DNA from 2 places in the Brevibacillus agri genome. Region 2 is predicted to be linked to the other one. Evidence: riboswitches for the same ligand, from Rfam matches in the RefSeq annotation. Region 2 holds a riboswitch; the other holds the start of a gene.
The links. A riboswitch is a leader RNA that binds a small molecule or an ion and turns the genes downstream of it on or off. The one in region 2 is predicted to bind S-adenosylmethionine.

Region 1 (7,758 bases), 1.5 Mb from region 2:
TGTTGCGTACCCCCTTGGTCTTTGCTGACTGCACCCTCTTTTGTTACCGGGTGCTCTGCTGATTATGGCTGGCGCCTTTCATCCGATCCTTCAGGAAGAACATCGCCACCACCGTGAGCAAATACGGCAGCATCGAAGTAAACTGCGTCGGAAGCGAGAAGCCTTGCAGACGAATGCTCAGCGCATCCATCAAGCCGAACAGGAAGCTCGACGCCAAAATTCCCAGCGGGTGAGACTGCCCCATCATCATCGCGACCAGGGCGATAAAGCCGCGACCCGCGGTCATCCCTTCCGAAAACATCGTCACTTGCCCCAAAGAAAGCTGCGCTCCGGCAATCCCGCACAAAGCGCCGCACATGACGATCGCGAGCACCTGCAAGCCTGCTACCTTCAACCCAAGGCTGCGGGCAGCCACCGGATTGGAACCGACGGCGAGAACCCGGAAGCCGGTAACCGTCTTGTAAAAGAACAAATAGAGCGCAATCGCGGCCACAAACGCGAGGTAGACGAGCGGCGAATGCCCCGATACGACCTCGCCCACGACGGGAATGTGCTGTAGCCCCGGAATGTCCCACTTCGGCAAGCCTGCCATGTCTTTATCGTAAAAAGCTCCCTTGACGCCAAAAATCGCCCGCAACGCAAACGTCGTCAAACCGAGCGCGAGGAAATTGATCGCCACCCCGACGACGATCTCGTTTGCTTTCAGCTTGATCGTCATATAGGCAAACAGCAGGGAAAAAAGAACGCTCGTCAGCGCCGCGATCAAGATCGCGAGGAACAGATTCCCGGTAAAGTGATTGCCGACGATGGCGGAAAAGGCGCCAACGAGCACCATGCCTTCCAGCCCTACATTAAAAATGCCAACCCGCGCGCACAGCGCTCCCCCCAATGCCGCGAGCAAAATCGGCGTCACCATCCGAATGGTAGAACTGACGAGGGACCAATCAAGCAGTTCCATGAGATTCTCCCCCTTTTGCTTTCCGCTTTTTCCACCAGTCGTAGCTGAATTTAGCCGAGATAAACAGGATCAGCACGGCTGAAATCACACTGGCCAGCTCCAGCGGTACCTCTGTGTTGCGCTCCACGCCCATCGCTCCCGTCTGGAACGCAGCCAGCAGAATCGAGGTAAACACGACACCCACCGGATGGGAGTTCGCCAAAAGCGTTGCCATCAGCCCTGTCCAGGCGAAGTTCGGCACCGTCAAAGCGCCGTCGACAAAACGATAGTGCGCCCCCAGCACCTCGACCGTTCCTGCCAGGCCGGCCAATCCGCCGCTCGCAAACATGCCCGTCAGCATGACGCGAATGCCGTTGATCCCCCCGTACTGGGCAAACAGCGGGTTTTGTCCGAGCATTTTCACTTCATAGCCAAACGGCGTAAAGCGAATCACCCAAAACAGGATCGCGGCACCGACGATGGCAAACAAAAAGCCCGCGTGCACACTCATCCCCGCAAACAACTTGGGCAACCAGACGCTTTTATCGAGCATGACCGTCTGCGCCAGCGCCGCCGAACCGCTGCGGTCGCGAAACGGCTCGGTTACGAGGTAGCTTGCGAACAGAACGGCGATATAGTTGAACAGCAAGGTGGAGATGAGCAGCGGTATGCGGAATCTCGCCTCCATAAAGCCCGGCAGCAGCGCCCACAAACCGCCTGCCGCCATCCCCGTGAAAATCGCCGCCACCAGCTTCACGACTCCCGGTGCGGGCAAATAGATCGCCACGAGCGTAGCACTGATCGCCCCGAGCACCATCTGTCCTTCTGCCCCCAGGTTGAACACTCCCGCCCGAAAAGCAAGCGACAGCCCCAAGGCGATCAGCATGATCGGCGTCGCTCTCGCCAAGGTAGAGGTGAAGAAGTAGAAGCTGCCGAAGGCCCCTTTCCACATTTCCTGATACGTGCCCAGGATAGATTCCCCTACCGAAGCGATGACGAGCGCCCCGATCAACAGCCCGATGACAACCGCCAAAAGCGGCTGAACCAGTGATTTACCCAGCTCTTTGATTGCTGCCATGAACGCTTCCTCCCGCCATTAACACGCTGATTTTTTCCTCGGTTGCCTCTTTGCGCGAAAGCTCTCCGGCGATCCGCCCTTTGTACATCACCAAAATCCGGTCTGACAGCGCCAAAATTTCCGACAGCTCGGACGAGACCAGCAAAATCCCGTCGCCTGCGTTGCGCTTGTCGATCAGCGCCTGATGGATGTACTCCATCGCGCCAATATCAACACCCCGGGTCGGCTCTGCCGCGATCAAAAACGGAGTCTCATGTCCCAGCTCGCGCGCCACGATCAGCTTTTGCAGATTTCCGCCCGACAAATTCCCGGCCAGCTCCTGAAGCTGTCTGGAGCCTGTCTTGATCGCGAACTTTTCTACCCAGCCTCTGACGACCTGGCGAAAAGCTTCGCGCAACACGACGCCGCGCCGATTGAACGCAGGCTTTCGCTGGTAGCCCATCAGCGCGTTTTCCTCGACGCTCTCCAGCTTGGCCGTCCCCCACAAGTAGCGATCTTCCGGGATGTGCGCCAAGCCCGCCTCGCGAATCGTCGCGACAGTCTGGTTGGTAACGTCCTTGCCGCCCAGCCGAATCGTTCCCTCCTGTACCGTCCGCAAGCCGCTGATCGCTTGCAGCAGCTCGGATTGGCCGTTGCCCGATACGCCCGCGATGCCGACGATTTCCCCGTGATGCACGGTAAAGCTGACCCGGTCGAGCAGCGTCTGTTTTTCCCGAACCGTCAAGTTCTCCACCTGCAAAAGCGGCCCCCGCTCCAGATCGACGCGCTCGCTCAGCTCCCGCAGCTCGCGTCCGACCATCAGCCGGGCCAGATCGTCCACATTCGTCTCGTCGCGCGCTACCGTGCCCGTCACCTTGCCGCCGCGCAACACCGTGATCCGATCTGCGACCTCCATCACTTCCTGCAGCTTGTGCGTAATCAAAATGACGCTCTTCCCGCTCTCCGCCAGATTGCGGATCGTCTGCAACAGCTCGCGAACTTCAAGCGGCGTCAGCACGGCAGTCGGCTCGTCCAGCACGATGATGTCCGCTCCCTGGTACAGCACCTTGAGAATTTCCACACGCTGCTGCTCGCCGATGGAGCAGTTGGACACTCTAGCCTGTGCATCTATCGGAATCCGGTACTGCTCGCTTAGTGCGCGGACCTTTTCCACGGCGTCCTTCCGGCGGAAAAATCCGGCCTGCTGCGGCTCGTAGCCGATCACGATATTTTCCGCCACGCTAAACTCGCCAAACAGCATGAAGTGCTGGTGCACCATCCCGATCCCGCTGCGAATGGCGTCCTGCGGCCCGCGAAAAGCGACAGGCTTGCCGCCTAGCACGATCTCGCCGGACGTAGGCTGCTCCATGCCGTACAGCATCCTCATCAGCGTCGTCTTGCCCGCGCCGTTTTCCCCGACGATGGCGTGGACTTCTCCCGCAGCAAGCGAAAACGAGACCTTGTCGTTTGCAATAAAATCTCCGTATTTCTTGGTCATGGCCCGCATTTCCAAACGATCGGTCATCCTTGCTCCTCCTTCTTTGCGCCTAGCCTTTCTCTTCCTTGCCTCTGCTCCTTGCCTTGCATATAAGGAAGACCGACTACACAGTTGTAGTCGGTCACAATCATGCACTGTGCGCTAGCTGTTAAAACGAGTCTGGCACTTTGCGGGTACCAGCGATGATCTCCTCGCTGATCGCTTTTACTTTGTCCACGACTTCCTGGCCAATAAAAGCGTTCAGAGGCGTCTGGCTCTCGTGCGTCACATACGTTACGCCTACGCCTTTTTCTTTCAAGCCGTAAGTGACGACGCCCGGCTTGAACGAGCCTTCTACGAACGACTTCACGGTTTCATACGCAGCGGCATCTGTCCCTTTGAGCTGGGACAACACGATGTGCTCAGGGTCGATCGTGGTGCGGTCAACGTCCTGTCCCGATGTATAGAAGCCTTTTTCCTTCGCGGCCTCGAACACGCCGAGGTCGCCTACTGCTGCCGCTCCGTTGATGAAGTCGGCGCCTTTGGATGCTTGCAGCAGCGCCAGCTCCTTCGCTTTTGCCGGGTCAGAGAAGCTTCCTACGTAGTTCACCAGGAACTCCGCGTTTGGATTGGTTGCTTTCAAGCCTTCCTGGAAGCCGCCTGTCCATTTTTTCAACAGCGGAATATCCATGGCGACAACCATGCCGACCTTGTTTGTCTTCGTGGCAAGACCTGCCGCAGCGCCCATCAGGTAAGCCGCTTCCTGCTCGCGGAAGGTAACGCTGCGCACGTTTGGCAAATCTACTACGGTATCAATAATCGCGAAGTTGCGGTCAGGATTTTCGGCTGCCACTTTTTTCAGCGCGTCTTCCGCTTCAAAAGAAGAAGTGATAATCAGATCGTAGTTTTCCGCTACCGCAACGCGCAAATTTTCTTCGATGGCGCCGTGGTCAGTAGACTCGATGCTTTTTACTTCTGCGCCAAATTCCTGTCCTGCTTTTTTCGCGCCTTCGTCCATTTGCTGGAAGAACGGGTTTACCCCGATTTTTTCCGGCAAAATCAGCGCAATGCGCTTCTTCGCCGCGCCTTCTTGCCCTGCCGCTTCTTCCTTTGGCTTGTCAGCAGGCGCATTTCCGCCAGCCGAACAGCCCGCAGCCAAAACAGCAAAAGTGGTGAATGCTAACAACAACTTCTTCATGGTGTCTTCCGCTCCCATCCGAACGTTCTACGTTTTTTCTGTATCCTACTACGTAATGTACGGCTTTTTTCCGAAAAAATCAATACTAAACACGAATATTTTGCAATAAAAATATTTTATCGTTCGTGTATTACCCCTCCTGACAACAAAAAAACTCTTCCCGAAGGAAGAGTTTGCGTCCGAAGCCGTCCTCTTCCTCATCTGTCAAAACCCCGGTACAGGTTTTGCAGGAATTGGCACCTTTCTGTCCATGTCACGCATGTCCAGTGGTTGCCGGGCTTCATCGGGCCAGTCCCTCCGCCGCTCTCGATAAGGAGATAAAAACTATCAAGTTACAATGCATTCATTCTAGCAGAACAAACTGAAAAAGCAATTGTTTTTTCAGACTGTTCTCGCCAATTTTACACTTTGGCGCCTATTGTCTGTGAAACGTTTCCTGCAGCCGATGCGACAGATTGTTCAGTTCCCCCAGCTCTTCGGTAATTTCCCGCACCTTTTGATGCTGGTTTTCCGCTGTGGCGAAAAGCTCCTCCAGATTGGCGACCGACTGCTCGGTGACAGCGGTAATGGTCGACATTTCCATCGCCACTTCGCCCGAGCGCATTTTTACCCGGTTCATGCTGGAGCCGACCTGCTCCGCTGCCTGCAGGAAGGCCATCATGCCGGAGCGCACCGCCTCGATCGACGCCACTGTTTTCACAGCCAGCTCCTGGCCTTTTGCCACCGAAGCTTCCCCATTGCTGATCTGCTGTACAGCGTTCTCGCTTTCCTGATGGAGCGATTTGAGAATCTCGGTAATTTCCTGTGTAGCGGTTGCGCTCTGCTCCGCCAGCTTGCGCACCTCGTCTGCCACCACGGCGAAGCCGCGGCCGTGCTCGCCTGCACGCGCCGACTCGATGGCGGCGTTTAGCGCAAGCAGGTTCGTTTGCGTCGCAATCTGGTTGATGGCTCCTACGATTTCCTCGACCCGATTGGCCTGGCGGTTGAGCTGGTGAATCGTCGACGCTGCCACGTTGACGGCAGAAACGATCTGTTCCATTTGCTGCGACAGCTCTTTCATCATGTCGACGCTTTCTTTCAGGCGGCGGTTGTTCTGGTCGGACTCGCTCTTCATCGCGTTCGTCTGCGTGGTGACCGCCACGATCTCCTGGTCGATCGACTGCACCTCTTCCTCGATCTTCACTGTCGAGTTCGCCTGCGACTCCATGCCCGTCGCCACTTCCTTGAAGGCGATCATCATTTCATCCGTATTGCGTTTCGTTCCTTCGGCATGCTCGTGTACGTGCTCTGTCGTACGGTCGATCTGCTCGGTCATCTGTTGGATATGGACGAGCATCTCTCCCAGGCGACGCTCTTTTTCTTCCGCTTCCTGGCGGGCGATGTTTGCCTTCTGCAAGGACGCTTGTCCCGCCAGACAGAGGTACGTCACCGCTCCCATCATCATCAGAATCGCCATGATGCGTAGCACCAGATTCAGCTCGGTGAAATCGCCGCTGAAAATCTCGTACGATCCTGTGTAAAATCCGACCAGCGTCACGATGATTTGCGCAATTCCGGCTGTCACTACGAGCTTCCAATCCAGGTAAGCCGCGAGAAAACCCATGACCACAAAAGCGAGAAACGTAACTTCTGGATACGTCGTGAAATGATCGAACGAAATCGCGTAAAACATAAGTCCGATCGCTACCAGATAACGAATGACATGGCTGTCTCTTTTGATGAAGTAAAAAGGCGAAACAATAAGGGTGACCAGCAATCCGAGGGACGTCACTTTCCAGAAATTAGCGTCGACTTGATAGGCAATGAGTCCCGCCATCCACAGATGGTTCCATAGGATAAAAATCATAAAGCCTTCTTTGTCCGTTAATGTGTTGCGAACCAATTGAATCATAGTTGCCCCCCTTTTCCCTGCTACTTATGTATCGGATTCTTTTTCCATTATATCGCGCTCAGATTGACTAATTTGTGAAAAAAGTGAGAACAGCCAAAACCAGTGACGAATAGGCTACTATCATACCCCTTATTTTAAGACATCTGGAAAGGAACTAAGAACCGTGGAAGAACAACGCAATCTTTTGCCAGCCACCGTGCTGACGCGGACGATCCAACGTCCGAATACCACGATTTATTACCCGCAACTGGCGGGGCTAGCCAATCAGCAAGCAGAAAAAGACATCAACCGCGCCATTTTGCAAACGGTCCAAGGATTGATTCACGAACAGCAACGGGTACAAGTACCGGGAAATACCCAAATGCAAGGAAGCTACGAAATCAAAACGAACGAGCGCGGCATTTTCAGCGTCACCATGAGCAATTACGCGTACACTCCGCAAATGGCCCACGGCATGACCTTCCTCGGGTCGGTGACGGCAAACATCCATACAGGCAAGCTCTATACGCTGCGCGAGCTGTTCAAGCCGGGCAGCGACTACGTCAACGTCCTGTCCGCGAACATCAAACGCCAGATCGAGGCGCGGCAAATCCCGACGCTGAACGGTTTTACCACGATCAAGCCCGATCAAGATTTTTACGTTGCCGACAAATCATTGGTCATTTACTTCCAACTGTACGAAATCACCCCGTACTATGTCGGCTTCCCGATGTTTCCCATCTCCATCTACGAGTTGGAGCCCATCATTGACGAAAACGGGCCGCTTGGCATTTTGGCTGCCGATTAACAGCCCTCCTTTTACCTTCTTCCCCGAGCTGATGCCCTTGAAACGGCATCGGCTTTATTTTTGTCAGAAAAACGCCTTCTTTTCCACTCGAATAAACATTTACTTATATGTCCTGAACTGCTACTATGTTATTTGTACATATTTACTTAAGCAATCAAGCGCTTCGTCTTTCGAACCAGCTTTTCCTGGAGGTCTGATATCATGCAACATTACGGTCACAAGATCGGCCAAGCTGCCAGAGTCTTCAGTAAAACATTGAATGGAATCATGTCCCCGATGGGATTATATAGCTCGCAATGGAGCATTATTCTTTGCCTGCACTACCGCAACTCTTTGACGCAGGTGCAACTGAGCAACTACCTGAATGTCGAAGCCCCGACGATTACCCGGACATTGACCCGGCTGGAAGAG
Region 2 (7,758 bases):
GAGATAGACGGCCCTTTGGCAGAATGAAATGGGGCTGCAAGGACAAAATACAGGTAACCTGCCCTCCGCTTTCAGGAGGCATTACGGGGAAAGGGAGAATGCGTATGAAACGGATGATTATCGGCTGCCTGGGCGCCAGCCTGCTTTTGTCTGGATGCATGTCGAACAACAAGCCGCCAGCCAATCAGGCTGCCCCACAGCCCAACCAGCAAGTGCCTCATACCCAGCGCGTCCAGCAAACGGCCCCGGAACCAGCTTACAACCAATCTTCGCAAGCGACGGCCGACCGGCTTGTGCAACTGGCTACCCGTGTGAAAAAGGTCAACGGTGCGACTGCGGTCGTCATCGGCAAGATCGCTGTCGTCGGGATTGATGTGGATGCCCATCTCGATCGGCCCGAGGTCGGCGTCATCAAGTACACCGTTGCCGAAGCGATGAAAGAAGACCCGCAGGGCGCAAACGCAATCGTGACAGCCGATCCGGACATCGTCCAGCGCCTGAAGGAAATGGCTGCGGACATTCGCCGGGGCCACCCGATCTCGGGCTTCGCCGAGGAGTTGGCTGACATCGTCGGCCGCATCATTCCACAGTTGCCGCGCGACGTAAGGCAGCGGGAGGAAACGCCCTCGCAGGAAAATGAACAGCGCATCAACAAAGACGGCCGCGCGACACCGCAAGGAAACGACAAGATCAACGTAAACCGCACAGGCGCACCATAAAAAAAACTCTCTCGAAGCCATTTCAAGGATGAGCGAACGCGTTTTCGTGGAAGATTCCGATTCAGTAAAAAAGAGGCATTCGCCTCGGGAAATTACGCCCGGGAGAATGCCTCTTTTTGTTGCGGCTGGACGGATTGTTGTGACTGAACCGAACTCAGCGGCGGCAATGCGTCCAGTACCTGCTTCAAGTCCGCGAGCAAGTCGTCCACGTCCTCCAACCCTGCGGACAACCGGATCAAGCCATCGGTAATGCCGCGCGCTTCCCGCTCCGCTGCGGGCATCGCCGCATGCGACATCATCACCGGATACGACAAGATCGTCTCGACAGCCCCCAGGCTCACTGCCACAATCGGCAGCTTCACCCGGTCAAACAACGCCTTGGCTCGCTCACGGCTCCCTACATCGAACGACAGAACCGCACCGTGGCCGCTTGCTTGCTGTTGCTGGACGAGATGCCCCGGATGGTCAGCCAAGCCCGTGTAGTAAACGCGGCTCACGCCAGGGTGCGTGGACAGCCACTCCGCGAGAATCCCTGCCGACTTTGTGCTGACATCCAGACGTGCCTTGAGCGTTTTCAGCCCGCGCATGACGAGCCAGCAATCCTGTACCCCAAGAATCGCGCCCATGCCGTTCTGGATCAGGTACAGTTGCTCGCCGAGCGCGGCGTCGCGCGTCACTGCCAGCCCGGCAACCACGTCGCTGTGGCCGCCGATAAACTTGGTCGCGCTGTGGATGACGACGTCCGCCCCCAGCTCCAGCGGCCGCTGATAGTACGGCGTCAAAAACGTATTGTCGACAATGACGAGCAGCCCGTGCTCCTTCGCAACGGCTGACACCGCCGCGATGTCGGTCACTTTCAGCGTCGGATTGGACGGCGTTTCCAGATACACTCCCTTGGTCGCCGGAGTAATCGCCTCCCGCACGGCCTCTGTCTGGGTCGCATCGACAAACGTAACGGAAATGCCCATTCTCGACAGCACGCGGGTCAAAAAGCGGAAGGTGCCGCCGTACACGTCCTCCGCGACTACGATATGGTCGCCAGCCGAAAACAGCATGAACACGCTGGAGATCGCCGCCATGCCGGACGAGAAAGCAAAGCCGCGCGCGCCGCCTTCGAGAGCGGCAATCGCTTCCTCCAGCGCGTGTCTGGTCGGATTGCCGGAACGGGCGTAGTCATACGTGCCTGGCTGGTCGAGATCAAACTGGTGAAACGTGGAAGCCTGGTAAATCGGAACCGACGACGCCCCTGTGAACGGATCGATGCAAGTAGAGCCATGCAAAACCTTCGTTGCGAAATTCATCGCGCAGCCCCCCCAACGACAAGACTTGCGTCCAAAGCCTGAAACAGATCAGCGATCAAGTCTTCCGGATGCTCAATCCCGACCGACAGCCTCAGCAATCGGTCACAAACGCCGACATACTCCCGTACTTCCAGCGGAATGTCAGCGTGGGTCTGTGTCGCCGGATACGTACACAACGACTCGACGCCGCCAAGGCTTTCCGCAAAAGAAACGATGCGCAGATTTTGCAAAAACAAGCCCACCTGCTCCGCAGACCGTACCCGGAATGAAACCATACCGCTATAACCGCTTGCCTGGCTCGCCTGGATGGCATGCCCGGGGTGTTCTTGCAGCCCTGGGTAAAACACTTCGGCGACAGCCGGATGCTCCTGCAGCTTTTTTGCAACCGCGAGCGCGTTTGTCTGATGTCTTTCCATGCGCAGCGCCAATGTCTTCATTCCGCGTACCAACAGCCAGCTATCTTGTGGACCCAATACCGCTCCGATGGAATTATGCAAAAACCGGATTTTTTCCGACAACTCCTCGCCTTTTGTCACGATCAGTCCGGCCAGTACATCGTTGTGGCCACCCAAGTACTTCGTCGCACTGTGCAACACGATATCTGCGCCAAGCTCCAGCGGGCGTTGACAATAAGGGGTCATGAACGTGTTGTCGACTATCGTCAAAAGTCCATGCTGCTTTGCCAGCCCGGCGATTTGGCGAAGATCGGTAATCTGCATGAGCGGATTCGTCGGCGTCTCGACGAAGATCGCCTTTGTCTCGGCTCGCAGCGCGTTATGCACCGCTTCCAGGTCGCGCAAGTCTACGTACGTAAAAGACAGGCCGTAGCGGGAAAGCACCTGCTCAAACAAGCGATACGTCCCTCCGTACAAATCGAGCGACACAATGAGATGATCTCCCTGGGAAAACAGCCCCATGACCGTATGAACCGCCGCCATTCCCGATGCGCAGGCAAAGCCCGCATCGCCCGATTCTGCCTCGGCGATGGCTTCTTCCAAAACCGTGCGGGTCGGATTGGCCGTGCGTGTATAGTCAAAGCCTGTGCTCTGCCCCAATGCCGGGTGGCGATATGCGGTGGCATAGTAGACAGGAAAGCTGACCGCCCCTGTTTTTTCATCTCTGCCTACGCCTGCTTGAATCAATTTTGTTTCCAGTCTCATACGTAACTCTCTCCCTCCAATGATGTACGAGGGGCATGAAAAAAGCCCCCTTTCCTCTGAAAGAAGGCTTTGTTTACGTCACCGTAAGCAAGACCTTCTCATCTTTCAGAGTTAAAAAACTCTGCAGGAATTAGCACCATTATCTCCCCGCATGAACGAACATGCAGGTGATTGGTTGCCGGGCATCATCGGGCCAGTCCCTCCGCCTCTCTGGATAAGAAGTTTTGCTATTCAATTTGAATGACCTAATACTAAAGGATACGGCGGTTTTTTGTCAACAGGATTTTCCACTGTTGTGCGGCCGTCTTGACTAGGCGTTTTTCAGCGCAGTCATGACCTGGTTGTCCAGCTTCGCAGCCGCGTTTTTGTCGTACGTCTTTTCGTATTGCGGTTCTACGGAAATGCGCGAGCCGTAAAACATGACGTCTCGGACGGAGTCAATCGCGATCTCCACCAGCGCCAGCTTCAGCGGAACGCCCTCCAGCCGCTCGGCTTTCACTGCGGCGCGTCCGTTGATCGCAAAAGAGGAGCCTGCCCCGATCAGATGCAGGACGACCTGCGGCTCTTTGGCAATATTGGCGAGTATGCGCGAGCGGTTATCCACGGCAAAGCGGATGAGTCCGCTGTTCACCGCCAATGTCCAGGACAAGGAGCTGAGCGATGGCGCTCCTGTCTCGTGATCGACGGTGCCGAGCGTCACAAATCGCTCTTTTTGCAGGAGCGCGAACAGTTCTTCCGACAAGGTTTGGGATACGGTTTCAGCCATTCGGATGCCTCCTCGTAAACGGTAGTACGTCTATTGTACCCCTCGCATCTGCCATTAGGCAAACGTTTCCTCCCCGCCTTGATTCTGCCTGTTTTTTTCCCTACACTGGTAAAAAACAAAGCCGTACCGGATAAGGAGGTTGGAAAAAGTGGCACCTACGCCTACAGACCGGCTTATGCACAAAATCGACCAGGTCCTCCACGAGCTGCAGGAAGTGCGGAAAATGAACGAGCGCATGGACAAAATCGCCATGTTTTTGGAGGATATCCGGCTCGCAGACGTGATCCAAAACTACACAGCCCCGCGCAAGCTGCTCTGGATCAATTTCCTCGCAGGGCTTGCCCGGGGTCTTGGCTTGACGATTGGAACAGCGATCGTGCTGGCGCTGCTCGGCTCGCTTTTGACGCAGTTTCTCTCGATCCCTATCCTCGGCGATTACATCCGCGAGCTGGTCGAGTATGTTCAGACTTACAAGCAGCCGTAAACGAGACTACTTGCCGCTTCTTTTGCCGCGGTCGTCGTCGTCGTCGCGGTCATCGTCGCGGTCATCTTTGTCGCCATCTTTCCATTTGCCGTCGTAGTTTTTCCAATAGCCGTATGCTTTTCCGTTTGGATAGTGGTGCTTGTCTTTATCCTTGTCGTCCTTATCGTCATCCTTCTTCGGCACGGCGGTAATTTTCGTGCTCAGCGCGATGTCCGCCTGCTTTACCAGCTTGTCTTTCGCGTACAGTTCCAGATGGACGGTTTTCGCAGCAAACGAGCGGTTTTTGTAGGTAAAGGTCACGGTGTATTCGCCCTTGTCGTTTGGCTTGATCTCCTTTTTCTTGCCGTCCGGGGTGACGACGACAAGCTTTGCTTTTTGCTTCTCGTCCCAGCCCTTGACGGTGCCTTTCAGTTGAACGGACTTTTTCTTCAAATCGTGCACTGCCGTTCCGGCAATGGCATAGGCCGCGCCAGGGTCTTTGTCCGGTGGGTTGACGACATCGACTTTGATCGTGTCGGAGTCGACTTTTTTCCCGTCTTCATATATTTCGACCAGCGCTTCGTCGCTTGCGGCTTTCGCCTTCACGTCCTTGACCGTCACGCTGAAGCTGTCCACCCCGTCCCACAGCTTCTTCAAGCTCGTCTCCTGTTTCACGCCGTTGTAGGAGACGACGACCTTGTCCGCTCCGTGCTTGACGACACCTTTTACCTGCCATTCGGCTTTTTTGGCGTCGTACACGGAAAAGGCGTGGATCAGCCTGCTTTTTTCCTCGTCAGCCTGCGGGATGAGCTTAACTTTTTCACTGTCCGCCAACAGACTGCCGGCATACGCCTGTACGGTGACGTATTGGACGGAATCTGTTTCCGGCGCGGCAAAGCTGACGGTAAACGAATGCTCGCTCGTCGGCACTGCCTCGATAAAGTCGCCGTTCGGCTTGGTCACGACTACTTTCGTCACTTCCGGCGTCACGATGCCTTTGATGTACACCTTGCCGTTTTCGGTCTGCGCGCTCACGCTGACCAGTTCCTCGTCCGCCTCTGTGCGGCGAACTTCCAGCCAGATGTCGCCGTAATAGTCGCGATAAATGCGCTCCCACTCCGACTTGTTCGTTTCCATGTATGTTTGCAGCTTCGTATTCAGATGGATCGGATCTACAATCAGGTACAAATGGTCTGCCTGGTTTTTCAGCAGCATATTCAGCGTAGCCGGGTCGTTTTTCGCAAGCTCTTTCAGGTTGTAGCGGGTAACCTGCTTGCCTTCGTCGCTCATCACTACCTTGGTCGCCGGCGTGCTGCTGGAGCTGGCATCTGCAAAAATCGGCGTCAGGCAGCCGATGAGTCCCGCCGCCGTAACGACCGCCAATACGGGCTTGGTCATGATCTTTTTCACTGGTGTCTCCCCCTCTATTTTTGCCAATCATCCCCTGTCTTCTGTGGGCAACCATACAGACGTAGCGTTTTTTTCAAAAGTTGCACCGCAGCCGAAAACACGTCTAAATACCCACAGCGGCTCCAGACAGCAAAAAAGCGCGCCGGGACACTCTGAACGCCTGATAATGCCCCCGTGCGCACGACAAAAAAGACTCTTCCGCCGCCGAACAGGTCGGAGCCGGAAAGAGTCTTTTCCCTTTTTTTAACTATTGTATTTAGGCTCGTTTTCAATCGCGACCAGCAAGAACTCGACCGTTTCAGCCGGATATTTGCGCTCGAACGTCGCCGCTTCCTCCTTTGCCGTCAGCACGTACCAGCCGCCTTCCTGCCGATAGGCAAGCTCGCTAAGCGCGTGGTCCTCCTGCAACATCTGCAAGAAAAACGCCGCCGTCTCCTGCGCCGACTGATCGTCCGGCCGCGCGTCTGCTACCACTTGAATCTGCAACCAGTTAAAGAGTGCATCATCACGTTTCACGAGGGCAACCTCACTTTCGCTCCGGTTTGATTCTCAGCTTGACGACGACCAGAATGACAATCGCGACCAGCATCGCGCTCTTCACAGGAAGCTGGACGTCCAAAATCGCAAAGATCAGCGCCCCGACGAACAGGAGAAGGTATAAAAGCAACGTTTTCAAGATCGGCATGCGAATTACCGTCGCAAACCCCAGGTAGTAAACGATAATTAATTGCACAAACAAAATCCAAGCCCGATTATGGTCCGCCCACAGGCGGAAGCTGTCGTAGGCGCTCAGTTGATCCGGGTTTGCCGGTACGTAGGTTGAAGCAAGGTGTATCCAGTCCATCACAAATCTCTCCTGTAACGCAAAAGGCCGTGTCCTCTCACCGCGACGGGAAAGACCCGCTCTTTTGCATAATCTTTTCCTTTTTCCAACGTTTTTTCGTATGTATCCTTTTTACTTTATCAGGTGATGGATTTCCTGTCAAAAACGGACTGCTCCTGCACTTGGCGCACGACAATGCTAGCCTGCCTTTTCGCGGACATGCTATGATGAGAGGGTCGCAAACTTAGAAAAAGGTGGGAAAAACATGAGCCTGTACGATATTTCCGTCAAGACGATTTCCGGCGAAGAACAGACGCTGGCCGAGTACAAAGGACGCGTTTTGCTGATCGTCAATACCGCCAGCCAGTGCGGACTAACCCCGCAGTACAAAGGCTTGCAGGAGCTGTACACGCGCTATGCGGACAAAGGATTCGCCGTTCTCGGCTTTCCGTGCAACCAGTTTGCCGCTCAAGAGCCTGGCAGCGAGGAAGAGATCGCGGCATTTTGTGATCGCCACTACGGCGTAACGTTCCCGCTGTTTGCCAAAATCGATGTGAACGGTCCAACTGCCCATCCTTTGTACCAGCACCTGAAAGCCAACGCTCCCGAAGGCCAGGGTGAAGAGATCGAATGGAACTTCGCCAAGTTTCTCGTAGACAAGGAAGGCCGTATCGTCAAGCGCATCGGTGCCCGCGTGCAGCCGGAAGACGTGGCCGCTGACATCGAACGCTTGCTGTAAAAAACGGCTTCCCTGCCAAACCAAAAGCCGCTTTGCCCATCATCGGGGACAAAGCGGCTTTTATTGTACCGCGATTGCGCCGCGAGCTTACGCTTGCGGTTGTGCTTCCCAGCGCTTTTGCTTTTCGTAGCGCTCGCGATCCGATTTGTTCAAATACTTTTTGCGCAAACGGACGGATTGTGGCGTAACTTCGCACAGCTCGTCGTCGTTCAAATACTCCAGAGCCTCTTCCAGCGTCAGCAGGCGAGGGGTCTTCATTTTCACCGTCTCGTCCTTCGTTGCGGAGCGGACGTTGGTCGCGTGCTTCTCTTTGCACACGTTGACGGTCAAGTCGTTGTCGCGGTTGTGTTCGCCCACGATCATGCCTTCATAGACTT

Region 1: it holds a riboswitch for S-adenosylmethionine, as region 2 does, so the genes downstream of both, BA6348_RS04475 (BMP family lipoprotein) here and BA6348_RS11750 (aminotransferase class I/II-fold pyridoxal phosphate-dependent enzyme) in region 2, are expected to answer to the same signal.

Annotation. Positions count from the first base shown of each region.
Region 1 covers NZ_CP026363.1:879,443-887,200, reverse strand. Annotated here, with positions in the region: gene BA6348_RS04495 (sulfite oxidase-like oxidoreductase) at 1-1, opposite strand, end outside; gene BA6348_RS04490 (ABC transporter permease) at 44-958, opposite strand; gene BA6348_RS04485 (ABC transporter permease) at 945-2,015, opposite strand; gene BA6348_RS04480 (ABC transporter ATP-binding protein) at 1,990-3,519, opposite strand; gene BA6348_RS04475 (BMP family lipoprotein) at 3,641-4,669, opposite strand; SAM riboswitch class I at 4,864-4,985, opposite strand; gene BA6348_RS04470 (methyl-accepting chemotaxis protein) at 5,085-6,560, opposite strand; gene BA6348_RS04465 (DUF3298 and DUF4163 domain-containing protein) at 6,724-7,347, shown strand; gene BA6348_RS04460 (MarR family winged helix-turn-helix transcriptional regulator) at 7,549-7,758, shown strand, end outside.
Region 2 covers NZ_CP026363.1:2,334,099-2,341,856, reverse strand. Annotated here, with positions in the region: gene BA6348_RS11760 (YhcN/YlaJ family sporulation lipoprotein) at 99-719, shown strand; gene BA6348_RS11755 (trans-sulfuration enzyme family protein) at 812-2,020, opposite strand; gene BA6348_RS11750 (aminotransferase class I/II-fold pyridoxal phosphate-dependent enzyme) at 2,017-3,180, opposite strand; SAM riboswitch class I at 3,276-3,401, opposite strand; gene BA6348_RS11745 (pyridoxamine 5'-phosphate oxidase family protein) at 3,491-3,946, opposite strand; gene BA6348_RS11740 (DUF5665 domain-containing protein) at 4,122-4,430, shown strand; gene BA6348_RS11735 (hypothetical protein) at 4,437-5,819, opposite strand; gene BA6348_RS11730 (hypothetical protein) at 6,063-6,335, opposite strand; gene BA6348_RS11725 (YlaH-like family protein) at 6,346-6,663, opposite strand; gene BA6348_RS11720 (glutathione peroxidase) at 6,908-7,381, shown strand; gene typA (translational GTPase TypA) at 7,469-7,758, opposite strand, start outside.